Regions from separate parts of the Variovorax durovernensis genome, predicted to be linked through region 3. Evidence: predicted binding sites of a transcription regulator. Region 3 holds the regulator's gene; each other region holds the start of a gene.
The links. The regulator sigma-54, encoded in region 3, starts transcription at its own class of promoters, with help from an activator protein. The targets are predictions, from matches to a motif close to TGGCANGNAANCTGCTTT.

Region 1: ACWV14_RS02305 (ammonium transporter) is a predicted target of sigma-54. The motif match lies at 2,318-2,335, and genes of this name have one in related genera.
Region 2: ACWV14_RS29175 (isopenicillin N synthase family dioxygenase) is a predicted target of sigma-54. The motif match lies at 2,876-2,893, and genes of this name have one in related genera.
Region 4: glnA (type I glutamate--ammonia ligase) is a predicted target of sigma-54. The motif match lies at 1,773-1,790, and genes of this name have one in related genera.

What each region holds. Positions count from the first base shown of each region.
Region 1 covers NZ_CDRNCW010000001.1:494,453-498,901, forward strand. The annotation lists gene ACWV14_RS02295 (pyridoxal phosphate-dependent aminotransferase) at 1-697, shown strand, start outside; gene ACWV14_RS02300 (hypothetical protein) at 725-1,027, opposite strand; gene ACWV14_RS02305 (ammonium transporter) at 1,046-2,281, opposite strand; gene ACWV14_RS02310 (TSUP family transporter) at 2,657-3,415, shown strand; gene ACWV14_RS02315 (tripartite tricarboxylate transporter permease) at 3,544-4,449, opposite strand, start outside.
Region 2 covers NZ_CDRNCW010000001.1:6,161,126-6,165,574, forward strand. The annotation lists gene rutD (pyrimidine utilization protein D) at 1-715, shown strand, start outside; gene ACWV14_RS29160 (malonic semialdehyde reductase) at 712-1,311, shown strand; gene rutF (NADH-dependent FMN reductase RutF) at 1,326-1,877, shown strand; gene rutR (HTH-type transcriptional regulator RutR) at 2,017-2,724, opposite strand; gene ACWV14_RS29175 (isopenicillin N synthase family dioxygenase) at 2,951-3,952, shown strand; gene ACWV14_RS29180 (VOC family protein) at 4,052-4,438, shown strand.
Region 3 covers NZ_CDRNCW010000001.1:677,061-681,509, forward strand. The annotation lists gene lptA (lipopolysaccharide transport periplasmic protein LptA) at 13-723, shown strand; gene lptB (LPS export ABC transporter ATP-binding protein) at 720-1,514, shown strand; gene ACWV14_RS03120 (RNA polymerase factor sigma-54) at 1,618-3,231, shown strand; gene ACWV14_RS03125 (phospholipase D family protein) at 3,368-4,449, shown strand, end outside.
Region 4 covers NZ_CDRNCW010000001.1:1,935,432-1,939,880, forward strand. The annotation lists gene ACWV14_RS09195 (EI24 domain-containing protein) at 2-892, shown strand; gene ACWV14_RS09200 (competence/damage-inducible protein A) at 889-1,689, shown strand; gene glnA (type I glutamate--ammonia ligase) at 1,836-3,251, shown strand; gene ACWV14_RS09210 (hypothetical protein) at 3,392-3,901, shown strand; gene glnL (nitrogen regulation protein NR(II)) at 3,928-4,449, shown strand, end outside.

The sequences.
Region 1 (4,449 bases), 180 kb from region 3:
CCTGAACTCGCCGTCGAACCCGAGCGGCGCGGCCTACAGCGCCGGGCAACTGAAGCCGCTGTGCGATGTGCTGCTGCGCCATCCGCGGGTGTGGGTGCTGGCGGACGACATCTACGAGCACATCCTCTACGACGGGCTCGCGTTCGCGACGCCGGCGGTGGTGGAGCCGCGCCTGCGCGAGCGCACGCTGACGGTCAACGGCGTGTCCAAGGCCTATGCCATGACCGGCTGGCGCGTCGGCTACGGCGCGGGTCCGCGCGCGCTGATCGCGGCCATGGCCGTGGTGCAGAGCCAGACGACCTCGTGCCCCTCGTCGATCAGCCAGGCCGCGGCCATCGAGGCGCTGAGCGGCCCGCAGGACATCGTGGCCGAGCGCTGCGCCGACTTCCAGGCGCGCCGCGACTTCGTGGTGGCCGCGCTGAACCGCGCGCCGGGCCTGGGCTGCCGCGTGCCCGAAGGCGCGTTCTACACCTTCGCGAGCTGCGCCGGCGTGCTCGGCAAGCGCACCCGCGGCGGCGACGTGCTGCAAAGCGACAGCGACTTCTGCCGCTACCTGCTGCAGGACTTCGAGGTGGCGGTGGTGCCGGGCAGCGTGTTCGGGCTGGCGCCGTACTTCCGCATCTCCTATGCGACTTCGATGCCGCAGCTGGAAGAAGCGTGCAAGCGCATCGTCGCGGCCTGCGAAGCCCTCGAGTGAGCTGACGAGCCGAGGCCGGCGGGCGCCTCAGCGCAGCCCGCCCACATAGCGCGGCGGCGGCGTGGGCGGCTGGCCGTCGGGCTGCCGCGCCGCCAGCCGGGCCGCGCGCGCCAGCGGCTCCATCGCCTGCTCCAGCCGCGTGGCGAGCTGGTAGAGCTCCTCGTCCTTGGTGTCGGCCGCGTGCGCGCGCGTCATGCGCACGATTTCGGCGGCGTACTCGGCGTTGGTCGCCATCCACTCGGTGTCGGTCACGCGCCCATGCTTTCGCCGCAGCGCCACGTGAAGGCGGGCTGCGAGGGCGATGCGTTCGCTTTCGGACATGGATGGCATGGTTCCTCCGTCAGTGGATCAACTCCCCAGTTGTTCTTTGTGCTGTGCAAGATCGAGGCCCAGCATTTCGCTGTCGGCTTCCACGCGCAGCCCGACCATCACATGCACCAGGAACAGCACCACCGCCGTTCCCGTTGCGCTGTAGATCGCCACGCTGCCGACCGCGATCGCCTGCGTCAGCACGTCGCCCGTGGCTCCCGAGATGCGCGCGTCGGCGAACACGCCCGTGAGCAGTGCGCCCACGATGCCGCCGATGCCGTGCACGCCGAACACGTCGAGCGAGTCGTCCGCGCCCAGCATGTGCTTCAGCCCGGTGGCGCCCCAGTAGCACGCCAGCCCCGCGATGGCGCCGATGGCCAGCGCCGCCAGCGGCGTGACGAATCCGGCCGCCGGCGTGATGGCCACCAGCCCGGCCACCAGGCCCGAGCACAGGCCCAGCAGCGAGGGGCTGCGCCGCACGATCCACTCGCCGAGCATCCAGCTCATGGCGCCGGCCGCCGCCGCGATGTGCGTCACCAGCATCGCCAGGCCCGCGCGCCCGTCGGCCGCCACCGCCGAGCCCGCATTGAAGCCGAACCAGCCGACCCACAGCAGGCCCGCGCCCATCATGGTGAACGCCAGGTTGTAGGGCTCGAAGGCCTCGCGCCCGTAACCCTTGCGCGGGCCCAGCGCGTAGGCGCACACCAGCCCCGCGATGCCCGCGTTGACGTGCACCACCGAGCCGCCCGCGAAGTCGAGCGCGCCCATCTGCGCGAGCCAGCCGCCCGGCTCCCACACCCAGTGCGCGATCGGCGCATAGACCAGCACGCTCCACAGCAGCGCGAACCACAGCACCGCCGAGAAGCGCATGCGCTCGACGAAGGCGCCGAGCACCAGCGCGGTGGTGATGATCGCGAAGGTCAGCTGGAACATCGCGTAGACCGACTCCGGCACGTTGGGCGCGACGTGGCTCACCGCCACCTGGCCGGCCTCCTTCAGGTATTCGAAGCCCGAGAACCAGAAGCGGCCCGCGCCGCCGAGCCACGGCCAGCCTTCGGTGAAAGCCAGCGAGTAGCCCACCGCGAACCACGTCAGCGACACCGCCGCGGCGACTGCCACCACGGCCGCCATCGTGGCCAGCACGTTCTTGCGGCGCACCATGCCAGCGTAGAAGAGCGCGATGCCGGGCAGCGTCATCAGCAGCACCAGCGCGGTCGAGGTCATCATCCAGGCGGTGTCTGCCGCGTTGATGGAGGCTTGCGATGCCAGTGCCATGGTCGTTTCTTCTTCGAGTGTTGGACTGTGGCTGGACGTGCACAAGTCGTGCCACGTCGTTAACTAGCAGAAACACTTTGGTTTGCGAATCTGCCTTCCGAGTTAATGCAAAGCGGGTAATTCCTAATGCACTGGGCCGGTGCACGCCCTAAAGTCACGCCACTCGCGAACGGGCCCTGCTCGTGCTGCCGAGGGTCCGAGGAGACAGTTTCCAAGCAACTAGAAAAAAATGCTTCAAAGGCTCCGTACGAGATGCCGTGTTTGAGTTTGAAAGGCGCCGCTGGTCGGCGCCTTTTTTATGCCCGCACGGCCTGAAACGACGCCGTCTCCTGCTACTGTTTTGATAGCGCCACCAGGTGAGAGAATCCGCCCCCTATGGAAATGCTGGTGGTGACGGGGGCCTCGCTGCTCGCGGGTTTTGTCGATTCGCTCGTGGGCGGAGGCGGGCTGATTCTGGTGCCGGCGTTGTTTGCCGTGTTCCCAGGTGCACCACCGGCCACGCTGCTGGGCACCAACAAGAGTGCGTCGATATGGGGCACGGCCGCCGCCGCCGCGCAATTCAGCCAGCGGGTGCAGATGCGCTGGGGCGCCCTGTGGCCGGCCGCGCTGCTCGGTTTTGTCGGCTCGATGCTGGGCGCCTGGGGCGTCACGCTGTTTCCGGGCGACTTTCTGCGCCGCGCGCTGCCGGTCATTCTGCTGGGCGTGCTGCTCTACACGCTGGCGCGCAAGGACATGGGCCGGCTGCATGCGCCACGCTTCAGCGGCCGTGCCGAGACGCTGGCGGCCTGCACCATCGGTTTGTCCATCGGGTTCTACGACGGTTTCTTCGGCCCGGGCGCCGGCAGCTTCCTGGTGTTCCTGTTCGTGCGCTGGATGGGCTACGACTTCCTCAACGCCTCGGCCTCGGCCAAGATTATCAACACCCTGACCAACGCCGCCGCGCTGATATTGCTGGCCGCCAAGGGCCACGTCTGGTGGCACTACGGGCTGGTGATGGCGGTGGCCAACGTGGCGGGCAGCCTGCTGGGCACCCGCGTGGCGCTCAGGCACGGCGCGGGCTTCGTGCGGGTGGTGTTCATCGTGGTGGTGAGCGCGCTGATCCTCAAGACGGCCTACGACGCGTTCCTCAAATGAAAACGGCCCGGAACTCCGGGCCGTTTCTTTCCAGAAACACCGCGGAACCGGCTCTGCCGGCCCACAGGTGTTGCCCCCGGTAGGGGGAAGGCGAAGCGACACGAAGTGCGCGCAGCCTGGGGGCGAGCCTATTCCTCCACGAAGGCTTCCTCGCGCTTGGCCTTGATGGCCGGCAGCAGCACGATACCCAGCAACGCCACGGCGGCCACCAGCAACCCGGCCGACAGCGGCCGCGTGACGAACACGCTCCAGGCGCCGCGCGACAGCAGCAGCGCGCGCCGCAGGTTCTCTTCCATCATCGGCCCCAGGATGAAGCCCAGCAGCAGCGGTGCCGGCTCGGTGCGCAGCTTGATGAACAGGTAGCCGATGAAGCCGAAGGCCGCCACCATCCACACGTCGAAGGTGTTGTTGTTGGTCGAGTACACGCCGATGGCGCAGAACAGCACGATCGCCGGGAACAGGAACTTGTAGGGCACCGTCAGCAGCTTGATCCACATGCCGATCAGCGGCAGGTTCAGGATGATCAGCATCGCGTTGCCGATCCACATCGAGGCGATCAGGCCCCAGAACAGCTCGGGGTTGCTGGTCATCACCTGCGGGCCGGGCTGGATGTTGTGGATGGTCATAGCGCCCACCATCAGCGCCATCACCGCGTTGGGCGGAATGCCCAGCGTCAGCAGCGGGATGAAGGAGGTCTGCGCGCCGGCGTTGTTGGCCGACTCGGGCGATGCCACGCCGCGGATGTTGCCCTTGCCGAAGGGCACTTCGCCGGGGCGCATCTTGATCTTCTTCTCCAGCGCATACGAGGCGAACGAAGCCAGCAGGGCGCCGCCGCCCGGCAGGATGCCCAGGGCCGAACCCAGCGCGGTGCCGCGCAGCACCGCGGGCGTCATGCGCTTGAAGTCTTCCTTGGTCGGCCACAGGCCCTTGACCTTGTGCGTGAACACTTCGCGCTCGTCGTCCGGCTGCGAGAGGTTGCCGATGATTTCGCCGTAGCCGAACACGCCCATGGCGATGACCACGAAGCCGATGCC
Region 2 (4,449 bases), 5.5 Mb from region 3:
GCAACCGCAACTCGGCGCGCTGATCGCGGCCGGGCACCGCGTCATCGCCTACGACCAGCGCGGCACGGGCCGCAGCCCTGGCACGTTGCCCGCTGCCTATGCCATCGAGGACATGGCGCAGGACGTGCTCGAAATCCTCGACGCCACGAACACTTCGCGGTGCCACTTCGCGGGCCATGCGCTCGGCGGCCTCGTGGGCTTGCAGCTCGCGCTGGATGCCCCCTCGCGCATTGCGAGCCTCGTTCTCATCAACGCATGGTCGAAGCCCAATCCGCATTCGGCGCGCTGCTTCGATGCACGGCTCGCGCTGCTCGGCGCATGCGGCCCGCGCGCCTACGTGGAAGCGCAGCCGATCTTTCTCTACCCCGCAGCCTGGGCCGCCGAACACGCACAGCGCGTGGCCGACGAAGTCGATCACGCCTTCGCCCATTTTCCCGGCGAGGCCAACATGCGCGCGCGCATCGCCGCCTTGCGCGCCTTCGACATCGACGCACGCCTGGGCGACATCGCCGCTCCCGCATTGGTGGCCGCGGCCAAGGACGACGCACTCGTGCCCTGGACCTGCTCCCAGCGCCTGGCCGATGGCCTGGGCGACGTCACGCTCGACTTCATGCCGCATGGCGGCCACGCCCACAGCGTGACCGAGGCCGCAGCCTTCAACCGCAGCCTGCTCGACTTTCTTTCGCGGGTCACCGCACCCGCAGTTCCAGCATGACCACACTTGCATCCACACTCGACGACGCAGCGCTGTCGCTGCTGTTCACCGCCGCACGCAGCCACAACGGCTGGACCGACGAGCCCGTCACCGACGCACAACTGCAGCAGATCTATTCGCTCGCGAGCCTGGGCCCGACCTCGGCCAACTGCTCGCCCGCGCGCTTCGTGTTCGTGCGAACGCCCGAAGGCAAGCAGCGCCTGGCGCCCGCGCTGTCCAAGGGCAACCTCGACAAGACCATGAGCGCGCCGGTCACCGTCATCGCTGCATGGGACCGCAAGTTCTACGACAAGCTGCCCACGCTGTTCCCGCATGCCGACGCGCGCAGCTGGTTCACGGGCAGCCCGGAGGCCGCACACGAGACCGCCTTCCGCAACGCGAGCCTGCAGGCCGGCTACCTGCTGCTGGCCGCGCGCGCGGTGGGCCTGGACGCCGGCCCGATGTCGGGCTTCGACAAGGCCAAGGTCGATGCGGCTTTTTTCGAGGGCACCGAGTGGACCGTCAATTTCCTCATCAACCTCGGCCACGGCGATGCGTCGAAGGTGTTCGGCCGCCTGCCGCGGCTGCCCTTCGACGAAGCCTGCGTGCTGGCCTGAAGGAGTCACTCTCCATGTTGAATGCCATGGCCTCCCACGCCTCTTCGTCATCGAACCCCGCCGGCCTGCCTCCGGGCTTGCAGAAGGCCGACTACCGCAACGCGATGGCACGCCTGGGCGCGGCGGTGAACATCATCACCACCGACGGCCCGGCAGGCCGCGCCGGCTTCACCGCATCGGCTGTGTGCAGCGTGACCGACGAGCCGCCGACACTGCTGGTGTGCCTGAACCGGTCCGCTTCCGTGTACCCGGCGTTCAAGGCCAACGGCGTGCTGTGCGTGAACGTGCTGGCCGCCGGCCACCAGTCGCTGTCTGCGTTGTTCGGCGGCAAGACGCCAATGGACGAACGCTTCGCCGCCGGCTGCTGGAGCCGCAAGACCACCGGCTCGCCGATGCTCGACGATGCAGCCGTGTCCTTCGACTGCCGCGTGGTGCACGCGACGAGTGCAGGCACGCACGACGTGCTGTTCTGCGAGGCGGTGGCGATTGCGATCGGTGGTGCGGCGCAGGGCTTGATCTACTTCGACCGGCGTTATCACGAGATCGCGGCGCCGCCGCAGCACTGAACCCTCTTTTCCCTCCCTTTGGATTGCTCCTTCCCCCTCTGGGGGAAGGCTGGGATGGGGGCAGGCAGAGCGCTCGATGGACAAGCTGCTTGCCCCCACCCCAACCCTCCCCCAGAGGGGGAGGGAGCAAGGCAAAGACTCAGCGCGGCGTAATGCCCTGCAGCACGATGCGCTGAACGTTCTCCACCGTCTCTTCGAAGAACGCCGCATCTTCCAGCGTGTGCCCCGTCAGCGCCTGCACCTGCACGCCGAAATCCGCATAGTGCTGCGTCACCGCCCACAGCGCGAAGATCAGGTGATGCGGATCGACCGGCGCCAGCTTGCCGGCCTCGACCCAGGCGCGGATCACTTCCGATTTCTTCTCCACCAGCGTGCGCAGCTCGCGGTCCAGTTCGTCGCGCAGCAGCGGCGCGCCCTGGATCATTTCAAGGCAGAACAGCCGCGACGCATCGGGCCGGTCGCGCGACACCACCAGCTTGCGGCGGATGTACCCGCCAATCGCCTCCGCCGGGTCCTGCTCTGCGCTGAAGCCGCGCAGCGGTTCGAGCCACAGCGCGAGCAGGTCGCGCAGCACGTTGACGTACAGCTCCTCCTTGTTCGCGAAGTAATAAAGCAGGTTGCTCTTCGACACATCGGCGCGTGCCGCCACCTGGTCGATCGACGTGCCATGCAGGCCGAAGCGCGAAAACAGCCCCAGCGCCGCGCCGAGGATCGCGCTGCGCTTGTCCTCTATCTGACGCAGCCGCCGGTTCACGGCCGACGCACTGCGCACGGCCGGCTTGGCACGCTTGCGCGCCGGTTTGTCGGTACTGCTGCTGGCTGCGGCCAGCGCCTTGGTCTTCGGCATCTTCCCTCGCTCTTCTCTTCACGTTCATCGATTTTCAAACGGCGCACCACTGTAAGGCCACGGTGCATCGCCTTGCGTCGCAACCGGCGGCACAGGGCGCTGTTGCGCACCATGCTGACGCGGCGAATGCGATTTGTCCATTTGGTCCAACTGGCACAGACGTTGCATGGCGAAAGGCATGCCAACGCATGCACGAATGCATGACTGACTGAATGAGGAAGCCGCCATGACCCTGCTGTCCGTTCCCATCATCGATCTCGCGCCCTACTTCGACGGCACCGCCGAAGGCAAGTCGGCGGTTGCGAGAAAAGTCGACGAAGCCTGCCGAAGCATCGGCTTTCTCGTCATCACCAACCACGGCATCTCGCCCGAGCTGATAGAGCGCGTGTCGTCGCTCTCGCGCAAGTTCTTCGACATGCCGCTGGCCGAGAAGCGCAAGGTCGACAGGCCGCGCGAAGACGCGGTGCGCGGCTACAGCGCGGTCGGCGAAGAGGGGCTGTCGTACAGCCTCGAAGAGGCGGCACCCGGCGACCTGAAGGAGTCGTTCTCCATCGGCCCGTCGAACGTGCCCGACGACGACTATCACCGCGGCCCCGCTGCCGGCCCGCACTTCGAGCCCAACAGCTGGCCGCCCATCGACGGTTTCCGTGAAGCCTACGAAGGCTACTTCGAGGCCATGAGCGATCTCTCGCGCTCGCTGATGCGCATCTTCGCGCTCGGCCTTTCGCTGCCCGAGACTTTCTTCGACGACAAGATCGACGAGCACATCAGCATGTTCCGCGTGCTGAGCTATCCGCCGCAGCGCGAGCAGCCGCTGCCGGGGCAGTTGCGCGCGGGCGCGCACAGCGACTACGGCAGCCTCACCATCGTGCTGCCCGACGACAAGGGCCTGCAGGTGTTCAACAAGGCAGGCCAGTGGGTCGACGTGCCGCAGGTCGAGGGCGGGCTGGTCGTCAACATCGCCGACCTGATGATGCAGTGGACCAACGACCAGTGGGTGTCCACGCTGCACCGCGTGATCAACCCCCCGTTCGAGGTGGCGAGCACCAACCGCCGCCAGTCGCTGGTGTTTTTCCACCAGCCGAACTACGACGCGATGGTCGAGTGCCTGCCCAGTTGCCTCGCACCGGGCGAGGTCGCCAAGTACGCGCCTATTTCCTCTGGAGACCACCTGACGTCGAAGTTCGTAAAGCAGACGACCTTCGGCGGGACCAAGGTGGTGGCTTGAGATGACTTACCGCTGTTCTTCGGGGCACGCACCAGCAGCGTGGCCTGTGCACGCACCCCCAACAAGCATCCCGGCAAACGCGCAATAGGCAACCGACACATGGCTCATCTCTCCTACGTCAACGTCTTCGCCAAAGACGTGGTCGCGCTAAGCGGCTTCTACCAGCGCGTGTTCGGCTTCCAAGAGATAGAAGCCATCCGCTCCCCCATCTTCCGCGGCCTCGACACCGGCAAATCGAGCCTCGGCTTCAACGCGCTCGACGCCTACGAGCTGCTGCACCTGAGCGAGTTCTCCGACACGCGCGGCGTCAAGTTCCTGCTGAACATCGACGTCGACAGCCAGGCCGACGTCGACCGCATGGTGCCCGCCGCGCTGGAGGCCGGCGCCACGCTGGTGAAGGCGCCTTACGTCACTTACTACAACTGGTACCAGTCGGTACTGCTCGACCCCGAAGGCAACGTGTTCCGCATCAACTTCATGATGTAGCCGCACGCAGC
Region 3 (4,449 bases):
TTTCGTGCCTCTATGACATTGCATTCTTACTCCACCACTCCCTTCCTGCGTCGCGTCGGCCGCCTGGCTGCCGCCGCGTTGCTGCTGGCCGGCCTTGCCTCGGGCGCCCTGGCCGAGACCGCCGACCGCAGCAAGCCGATGAACATCGAGTCGGATGCCATGCGCTACGACGACCTCAAGCAGACCAGCGTGTTCACGGGCAACGTGCTGGTAACAAAAGGCACGATCATCATCCGCGGCGCGCGGCTCGATGTCCGCCAGGACGCCGAGGGCTACCAGTACGGCGTGGTCACGGCGGCGCCCGGCAAGCGGGCCTACTACAAGCAGAAGCGCAACGCACCTGACGAGTGGATCGAGGGCGAATCCGAAGTCATCGAGTACGACAGCCGCGCCGACAACGTCAAGTTCATCCGCAACGCAGAAATGCGCCGCCTGCTCGGTTCGACGCCGAACGACGTGAGCACCGGCGCCCTGATCGTCTACGACCAGAGCAACGACACCTACACGGTCAACGGTTCCACCGTGCCGCCGAACACCGCGGTCAACGCGTCGTCCCCGAGCGGCCGCGTCAAGACCATCCTGACACCCAAGGCCGCCACGGCGCCCGCGCCCGGCGCTCCCGCCGGAGCCAAGCCCGCCGCGCCGGCAGCGTCCACGCCGGCACCCGGCACGGGCCTGCGCTCGACCACCACGCTCGGTGGCGATGGAGAAACCCGCAAGTGATCGAAACCGCTGGAACCCAGGAAGCCAACGGCGCACCGGGCAGCCGCCTGGTGGCGCGCGGCCTGAAGAAGAGCTATGGCAGCCGCACGGTCGTGAAGGACGTCTCGCTCGACGTGCAGAAGGGTGAAGTCGTCGGGCTGCTCGGCCCCAACGGCGCCGGCAAGACCACCTCGTTCTACATGATCGTCGGGCTGGTGCGCGCCGATGCGGGCGACATCACCATCGACGGCGAGCCCATCGCCCACATGCCCATCCACCGCCGCGCGCGCATGGGCCTGAGCTACCTGCCGCAGGAAGCCTCGATCTTCCGCAAGCTCACGGTCGAGGAAAACGTGCGCGCCGTGCTCGAACTGCAGCATGAGCCCGACGCGAGCGGCAAGCTCGTGCCGCTGTCCAAGCAGCACATGGAAGAGCGCCTGTCCGAACTGCTGGCCGACCTGCGCGTCGACCATCTGCGCGATTCGCCCGCGCTGGCGCTGTCGGGCGGCGAACGCCGCCGCGTCGAGATCGCACGCGCCCTGGCCACCCAGCCGCGCTTCATCCTGCTGGACGAGCCCTTCGCCGGCATCGACCCGATCGCCGTGATCGAAATCCAGCGGATCATCAGCTTCCTGAAGGAGCGCGGCATCGGCGTGCTCATCACCGACCACAACGTGCGCGAAACGCTGGGCATCTGCGATCACGCGTTCATCATCAGCGACGGGCATGTGCTGGCACAAGGCACGCCCTCGGAGATCGTCGACAACGCCGAGGTACGCAGGGTGTACCTGGGCGAACACTTCCGGATGTGATCGTGTTGCGCGGGTCAAAGGCGAGCGTGGCCACCATCCGCGTGGGGATCCTTCGCGGGGGCCGCCGCGCGCAGCGCGCAGCCTTGGGGGGAGCAGCAATCTCATGAAGCAAGGGCTGTCCCTTCGCGTCTCGCAGCACCTGGCGTTGACGCCACAGCTGCAGCAGTCGATCAGGCTGCTCCAACTTTCCACGCTCGAACTGAGCCAGGAAGTGGAGCAGATGCTCGACGAGAACCCCTTCCTCGAGCGCACCGCGGAAGAAGCGGCGCGCGAGGAATTCGGGCTCGACACGGCCGACGCCCCCGTCGCGCGCGATGACGGCGGCGAAAGTGGCGAGGGCGGCGACGGCGAGAGCGACTTCACCCCGCCGCCGGCCAGCACTTCCGCCGCCTCGACCGAGACCGGCACCACCACCACGGCCGATTCCGACGGCCCCGCCGCCGAGATCGCCGAGCGCGAGCCCGACTGGGAAGGCGACGGCACCGTCGACATGGCGCCCGACGACAGCGAGTGGGGCAGCGACGCCCCCGCGCGCCAGAACAACCTGGGTGACGACGAGCGCGCCGATGCCACCGAGCTTGCGCGCAGCCAGGAGTCGCTGCAGTCGTTCCTGCACCGCCAGGCACTGAGCCTGCGCCTGAGCGAGAACGACAGCGCCGCGCTGCGCTTCCTGATCGAGTCGCTCAACGACGACGGCTATCTCGAAGACTCCCTGCCGGCGCTGGCCTCGGGCCTGGCCGGCGACGACAACGACCAGTTCGACGACCTGGTGCATCACTTCCAGGTGGCGCTCGGCCTGCTGCAGAGCCTGGAGCCGGTGGGCGTGGGCGCGCGCGACCTCGGCGAATGCCTGAGCATCCAGCTGCGCGCGTTGGCCGCCGAGGACGACGAAGACGAAGAACAGGCACAGGTCTACAAGACCGCCATCGCCATCTGCAAGCAGCCGATGGAGCTGCTCGCGCGGCGCGATTTCAAGCGCCTGGCCACGCTCACTCGCAGCAGCGAGGAGCTGGTGCGCTCGGCGCTGCAGGTCATCGCGCGGCTGGAGCCCAAGCCGGGGCGCCGTTTTGTCGATGTCGAGCGCAACATCGTCATTCCCGACGTGATCGTCACCAAGACCGGCCGCGGCACCAACGTCAAGTTCCGCGTCATGCTGAATCCCGAGGTCATGCCGCGCCTGCGCGTGCACGACATCTACGCCGGCGCGCTCAAGTCGCACAAGGGCGAGGGCAGCCAGGCGCTGTCGCAGCGGCTGCAGGAGGCGCGCTGGTTCATCAAGAACATCCAGCAGCGCTTCGACACCATCCTGCGCGTGAGCAACGCCATCGTCGAGCGCCAGAAGAGCTACTTCGTGCACGGCGAGCTGGCCATGCGCCCGCTGGTGCTGCGCGAAATTGCCGACGAGTTGGGCCTGCACGAATCCACCATCTCGCGCGTGACCACCGCCAAGTACATGGCCACGCCGTTCGGCACGGTCGAGCTGAAGTATTTCTTCGGTTCGGCGCTGGGCACCGAGACCGGCGGCAATGCATCGAGCACCGCGGTGCGTGCGCTGATCAAGCAGTTCGTGAGCTCGGAGAGCATCAAGAAGCCGCTGTCGGACAGCCAGATCTCCGAGATGCTCAAGGAGCAGGGCATCGAGTGCGCGCGCCGCACCGTGGCCAAGTACCGCGAGGCCCTGCGCATCGCGCCGGCCAACCTGCGCAAGGCGCTGTAGCTCGGCACACCCCCAGGCTATGCGCACTTCGTGTCGCTTCGCCAACCCCCTTGCAGGGGGCAACACCAGCGGCCCGGCAGAGCCGGTTCCGCGGTGTTCGCCGCGTGGCCATGAATGGCGAGCGGGTCTGGCCTTGGTGCTCGCTCTGGCCGTGCTGTTCGTCACCGGCTGCGCCACCTTGCCCGACGAGGCACCGCGCCCGCCCACCAAGGCCATGGCCGTGTCGGCCGACACCGCGCTCGGCAAGCTCGCGATGGCCGCCCAGCCCGACCCCGACCTGAGCGGCTTCCGTCTCATGCCCGGCGGCGACTTTGCCTTCGACACCCGCATCGAGCTCGCGCGCCGCGCCCAGCGCACGCTGGACTTGCAGTACTACCAGATCGAGAACGACGAGACCGGCCGCTACCTGCTGCGCACCCTGCGCGATGCCGCCTTGCGCGGCGTGCGCGTGCGGGTGCTGATGGACGACCTCTACACCTCCGGCGAAGACGAGCTGCTGCTCGGCTTTGCCGCCACGCCGAATGTCGAGCTGCGCCTCTTCAACCCGTTCCCGGCCGGGCGCGGCAGCCTGGTCAGGCGCTTCGCGGCGTCGCTGTTCGACTTCAGCCGCGTGAACCGCCGCATGCACAACAAGCTGTTCATCGCCGACGGCGCGATGGCGGTGGCGGGCGGGCGCAACATCGGCAACCAGTACTTCACGCGCACGGCGGGCGAGAACTTCCTCGATCTCGACACCTTCGTGACCGGCGCGCTGATCCCCCGGCTCGGCAGCCTGTTCGACCAGTACTGGAACAGCACCTACGTGCGCCCCGTGCAGTCGGTGGTGGCGAGCAGCCTTTCGCGCGAGGAGCTGCAGCGCCGCTTCGATGCCGCTACCGGCGCCGACACCACCCCGCCGCCGCCGCAACCCGCGCCCAACGACCTGCTCGGCTACAGCCCGATTGCGGACGACCTGAACGCCGGCAGGCTGGGCTTGATCTGGACCCTGGCCGAGGCCTATGCCGACTCGCCCGACCGGGTGATCGGCAAGACCGCGTCGTACGGCGGCGTGCCGCTGCTGGACGTCGACAGCGTGCGCTACAACGTGGTCGAGCAGATGCGCCGCGCGCGCGCCGAGGTGACCATCGTCTCGCCCTACCTGATTCCGGGCGCCACGGGGCTCGAGGTGATGCGCGAGATCCGCGGGCGCGGCGTGAAGATCAGCGTGGTCACCAATTC
Region 4 (4,449 bases), 1.3 Mb from region 3:
CATGCGCCTGCTCCTCGACTCCTTCTGGCGCGCGGTCGCCTATTGCATGCTGCCGCGCGTGATCGTGCTGTCGCTGCTGCCCCTGGCGTTGATGGTGGTGCTCACCGCGGGGCTCGGCTATTTCTACTGGGAAGCTGCCGTGGCCTGGACGCGCGGCGCGCTCGATGCGTGGCCGCTGCTGGCCAGCTTCTGGGCCTGGATCGGCCGGCTTTTCTCGGGCGACGTGACGGCCATGCTGGCGCCGCTGGTCGTGGTGTTTGCCGCCACGCCGCTGATCGTGGTGGTCTCGCTGCTCATCGTGGCCGGTTTCATGGCCCCCGCGCTGACCCGGCTGGTGGGCGAGCGCCGCTTTCCCTCGCTGGAGCAGAAGAAGGGCGCCTCTTTCTTCGGCAGCGTGGCCCGATCGCTCGCAGTCACCATCCTGGCGCTGGTCGCCCTCGTGGTTTCGATGCCGCTGTGGCTCATTCCACCACTCGTGCTCATCTTGCCGCCGCTCATCTGGGGCTGGCTAACCTACCGCGTCATGAGCTTCGACGCGCTGGCCGAGCATGCCAGCCCCGAGGAGCGCGCCACCCTGCTGCGCACGCACCGGCTGCCGCTGCTGTGCGTGGGCGTGCTGTGCGGCTACCTGGGCGCGGCGCCGAGCATCGTCTGGGCCTCGGGCCTGCTGTTCGCCGCCGCCTTCTTCGTGCTGGTGCCGATCGCCATCTGGATCTACACACTGGTCTTTGCCTTTTCGGCGCTCTGGTTCGCGCACTACTGCCTCGACGCGCTCGCGCAACTGCGTGCCCAGCGCGCGGTGGCCGCTGCGGCATCGGGCGCGGGCGGCGCCCCGGCCCTCGAGGCCGCGGAAGCCAACAGGGCCGCTCTTTCTCAATGGGGTTCACCATGACACGCGCATTCGGTCTCATCGTCGTCGGCGACGAGATCCTCTCCGGCAAGCGGGCCGACAAGCACATGGCCAAGGTCATCGAACTGCTCGCCGCACGCGGCCTGCAGCTCAGCTGGGCCGAATACGTGGGCGACGAGCCCGCGCGCATCACCGCCGCGCTCGAGCGGGCCTTCGCTTCGGGCGACGTCGTCTTCTCGACCGGCGGCATCGGCGCCACGCCCGACGACCACACTCGCCAATGCGCCGCCAAGGCCCTGCGCGTGCCGCTGGCGCTGCACCCCGAGGCCGAGCTGCTGATCCGCGAGCGCATGCAGGACACCGCGCGCGAGCAGGGCGTGCCCTACGAGCCCGACCGCTCCGACAACGTGCATCGGCTCAACATGGGCGTGTTCCCGCAGGGCGCCACGCTCATCCTCAACCCGTACAACAAGATCCCCGGCTTCAGCGTCGGCGACGTGCACTTCGTGCCGGGCTTCCCGGTCATGGCCTGGCCGATGATCGAGTCCGTGCTCGACGCCCGCTATGCCGACCTGTTCACCCGCAACGCGGTCGCCGAGAAGTCGGTGATCGTTTTCGGTGCCATGGAGGCCACCCTGACCCCGCTGATGCAGGCCATCGAAGACACGCATGCCGGAGTCAAGGTATTCAGCCTGCCCAGCGTCGACCACCCCCAATACGGGCGGCACATCGAGCTGGGCGTGAAGGGCGACCCTGGCCGGCTCGATGCCGCCTATGCCCAGCTGATCGAAGGCCTGCACACCTTTGATGCCAAGCTCGGCCCCGAATTGGTGCGTTAATTCCTATTGCACCAAGTTGGTGATATTTCTTGGCTATTTGTGGTTCGCTTTGGTGAACAAGGCCTCATCCAGTGAGGTGACAATGGCACAGAAACTGCATCCCTCGTCCCTGTATTCCTAACCACCATCCAACTCAGGAGAAACTGATGGCAAAGACCGTCGCCGATGTACTCAAGCTCGTCAAGGAAAACGAGGTCAAGTTCGTCGACTTCCGCTTCACCGACACCCGCGGCAAAGAGCAGCACGTGACCGTGCCGGTCTCGGCCTTCGATGAAGACAAATTCACCTCGGGCCACGCATTCGACGGCTCGTCCATCGCCGGCTGGAAGGGTATCGAAGCCTCGGACATGCAGCTCATGCCCGACCCCAACACCGCCAACATCGACCCCTTCTTCGAAGAAACGACGCTGATCCTGACCTGCGACGTGATCGACCCCGCCGACGGCAAGGCCTACGAGCGCGATCCGCGTTCGCTCGCCAAGCGCGCCGAGGCGTACATGAAGGCTTCGGGCCTGGGCGACACCGCCTTCTTCGGTCCGGAACCCGAATTCTTCGTGTTCGACGGCGTCCGCTGGAAGAACGACATGTCGGGCTGCTTCGTGAAGATCGAGTCCGAAGAAGCCTCGTGGAATACCGACAAGGAATATGAGCACGGCAACACCGGCCATCGTCCCGCGGTCAAGGGCGGCTACTTCCCGGTTCCCCCGGTCGACAGCTTCCAGGACATGCGCTCGGAAATGTGCCTGGTGCTCGAATCGCTCGGCATCCCGGTCGAAGTGCATCACCATGAAGTGGCCAACGCCGGCCAGATGGAACTCGGCACCAAGTTCAGCACGCTCGTGCAGCGCGCCGACTGGGTCCAGCTGCAGAAGTACGTGATCCACAACGTGGCCCACGCCTACGGCAAGACCGCCACCTTCATGCCCAAGCCCATCGTCGGCGACAACGGCTCCGGCATGCACGTGCACCAGTCGGTCTGGAAGGACGGCAAGAACCTGTTCGCAGGCGACGGCTACGCGGGCCTGTCGGACTTCGCGCTGCACTACATCGGCGGCATCATCAAGCACGCCCGTGCCCTGAACGCCATCACGAACCCCGGCACCAACAGCTACAAGCGCCTGGTGCCCGGCTTCGAAGCCCCGGTGAAGCTGGCCTACTCGGCCAAGAACCGCTCGGCCTCGATCCGCATCCCGTTCGTGGCCAACCCGAAGGGCCGCCGCGTCGAAGCGCGCTTCCCCGATCCGCTGATGAACCCGTACCTGGGCTTCGCCGCGCTGCTGATGGCCGGCCTGGACGGCGTGGAAAACAAGATCCATCCGGGCGAAGCCGCCAGCAAGGACCTGTACCACCTGCCGCCGGAAGAAGACGCGCTGATCCCGACCGTCTGCCACAGCCTCGACCAGGCCCTGGAATACCTGGACAAGGACCGTGCGTTCCTGACCAAGGGCGGCGTGTTCACCGACGCGTACATCGACGCGTACATCGAACTGAAGATGCAGGAAGTCACGCGCTTCCGCATGGCGACGCACCCCGTCGAGTTCGACATGTACTACTCGCTCTGATCGACGAGCAAACAGCCTTCACAGGCATGTAAGTCAAAAGGACGGCCTCGGCCGTCCTTTTTCCTTGGGGCGGAACATCAGGGCTCCGGGTGCGTCGAATTGCATGAAAATGCGCCTTTGTCGCGCCTCCATAGATACACATGAAGACAGCTTCTCTCTTTTTACTGGCCGGTTCACTCCTGATCGCGTTGCCGGCGGTTGCGCAGGAACGCGTCTGGCGCTGCGGCAACGAATACACGAACAACGCGACCGTGGCCCAGCAAAAGGGCTGCAAGGTCCTCGAAGGCGGCAACGTCACGGTGGTGCAGGGCACCCGGGCTTCGGGGGGCGGATCGGCATCGTCGTCGGGCGCTTCCACGGCGGCGCGCGCGCCGGCCGGCAGCCCGCGTGTCGAAGGCGTCGACCAGCGCGCCCGCGACGGCGAGGCCCGCTCCGTGCTCGAGTCCGAGCTGAAGAAGGCCGAGGCCCGCCAGGCCGAGCTGCTGAAGGACTACAACAACGGCGAGCCCGAGAAGCAAGGCAGCGAAGGCCGCAACTACCAGAAGTACCTCGACCGCGTGGCCGACATGAAGGCCGAGATCGCGCGCAACGAGAGCGACATCGCAGGCATCCGCCGCGAAATCAACCGGCTGCCGCCCCGGCAGCAATAACCAGCAAGCGCAAGCAAGAAACCTCTATGGCATTCGGGAAGAAGGCGACCGGCGCCAATCCGCGCTTCCAGTCCTTCGACCTGCTGTCCACCCTGATCGCGGTGGTCAACAGCAACGGCTCCGTGCTGTTTGCCAACGCAGGCCTCGAAGACGCACTCGGCACCTCGCGCCGCACGCTGGAAGGCTCGCAGTTCGGCGCGTGCTTTCATGAGCCGCAGGTGCTGCGCACCGCCATCGACGGCGCGAGCAGCAACGACTTTGCAACGCTGCGCTACGAGGCCTTCCTGCGCCGCGTCAACCACGAGCTCATGCCCGTGCAGGTCACGCTCGCGCAGGGCGACAAGAAGGGCGAGCTCATCATAGAGATGTCGCCGCTCGAGCAGCAGGTGCGGCAGGACCGCGAAGAGCGCCTCATCGACCAGGCGCAGGCGAACAAGGAACTCATCCGCAACCTCGCGCATGAGATCAAGAATCCGCTGGGCGGCATTCGCGGCGCGGCGCAGCTGCTGCAGATGGAGGTCGAGTCGCGCGACCTCATCGAATACACC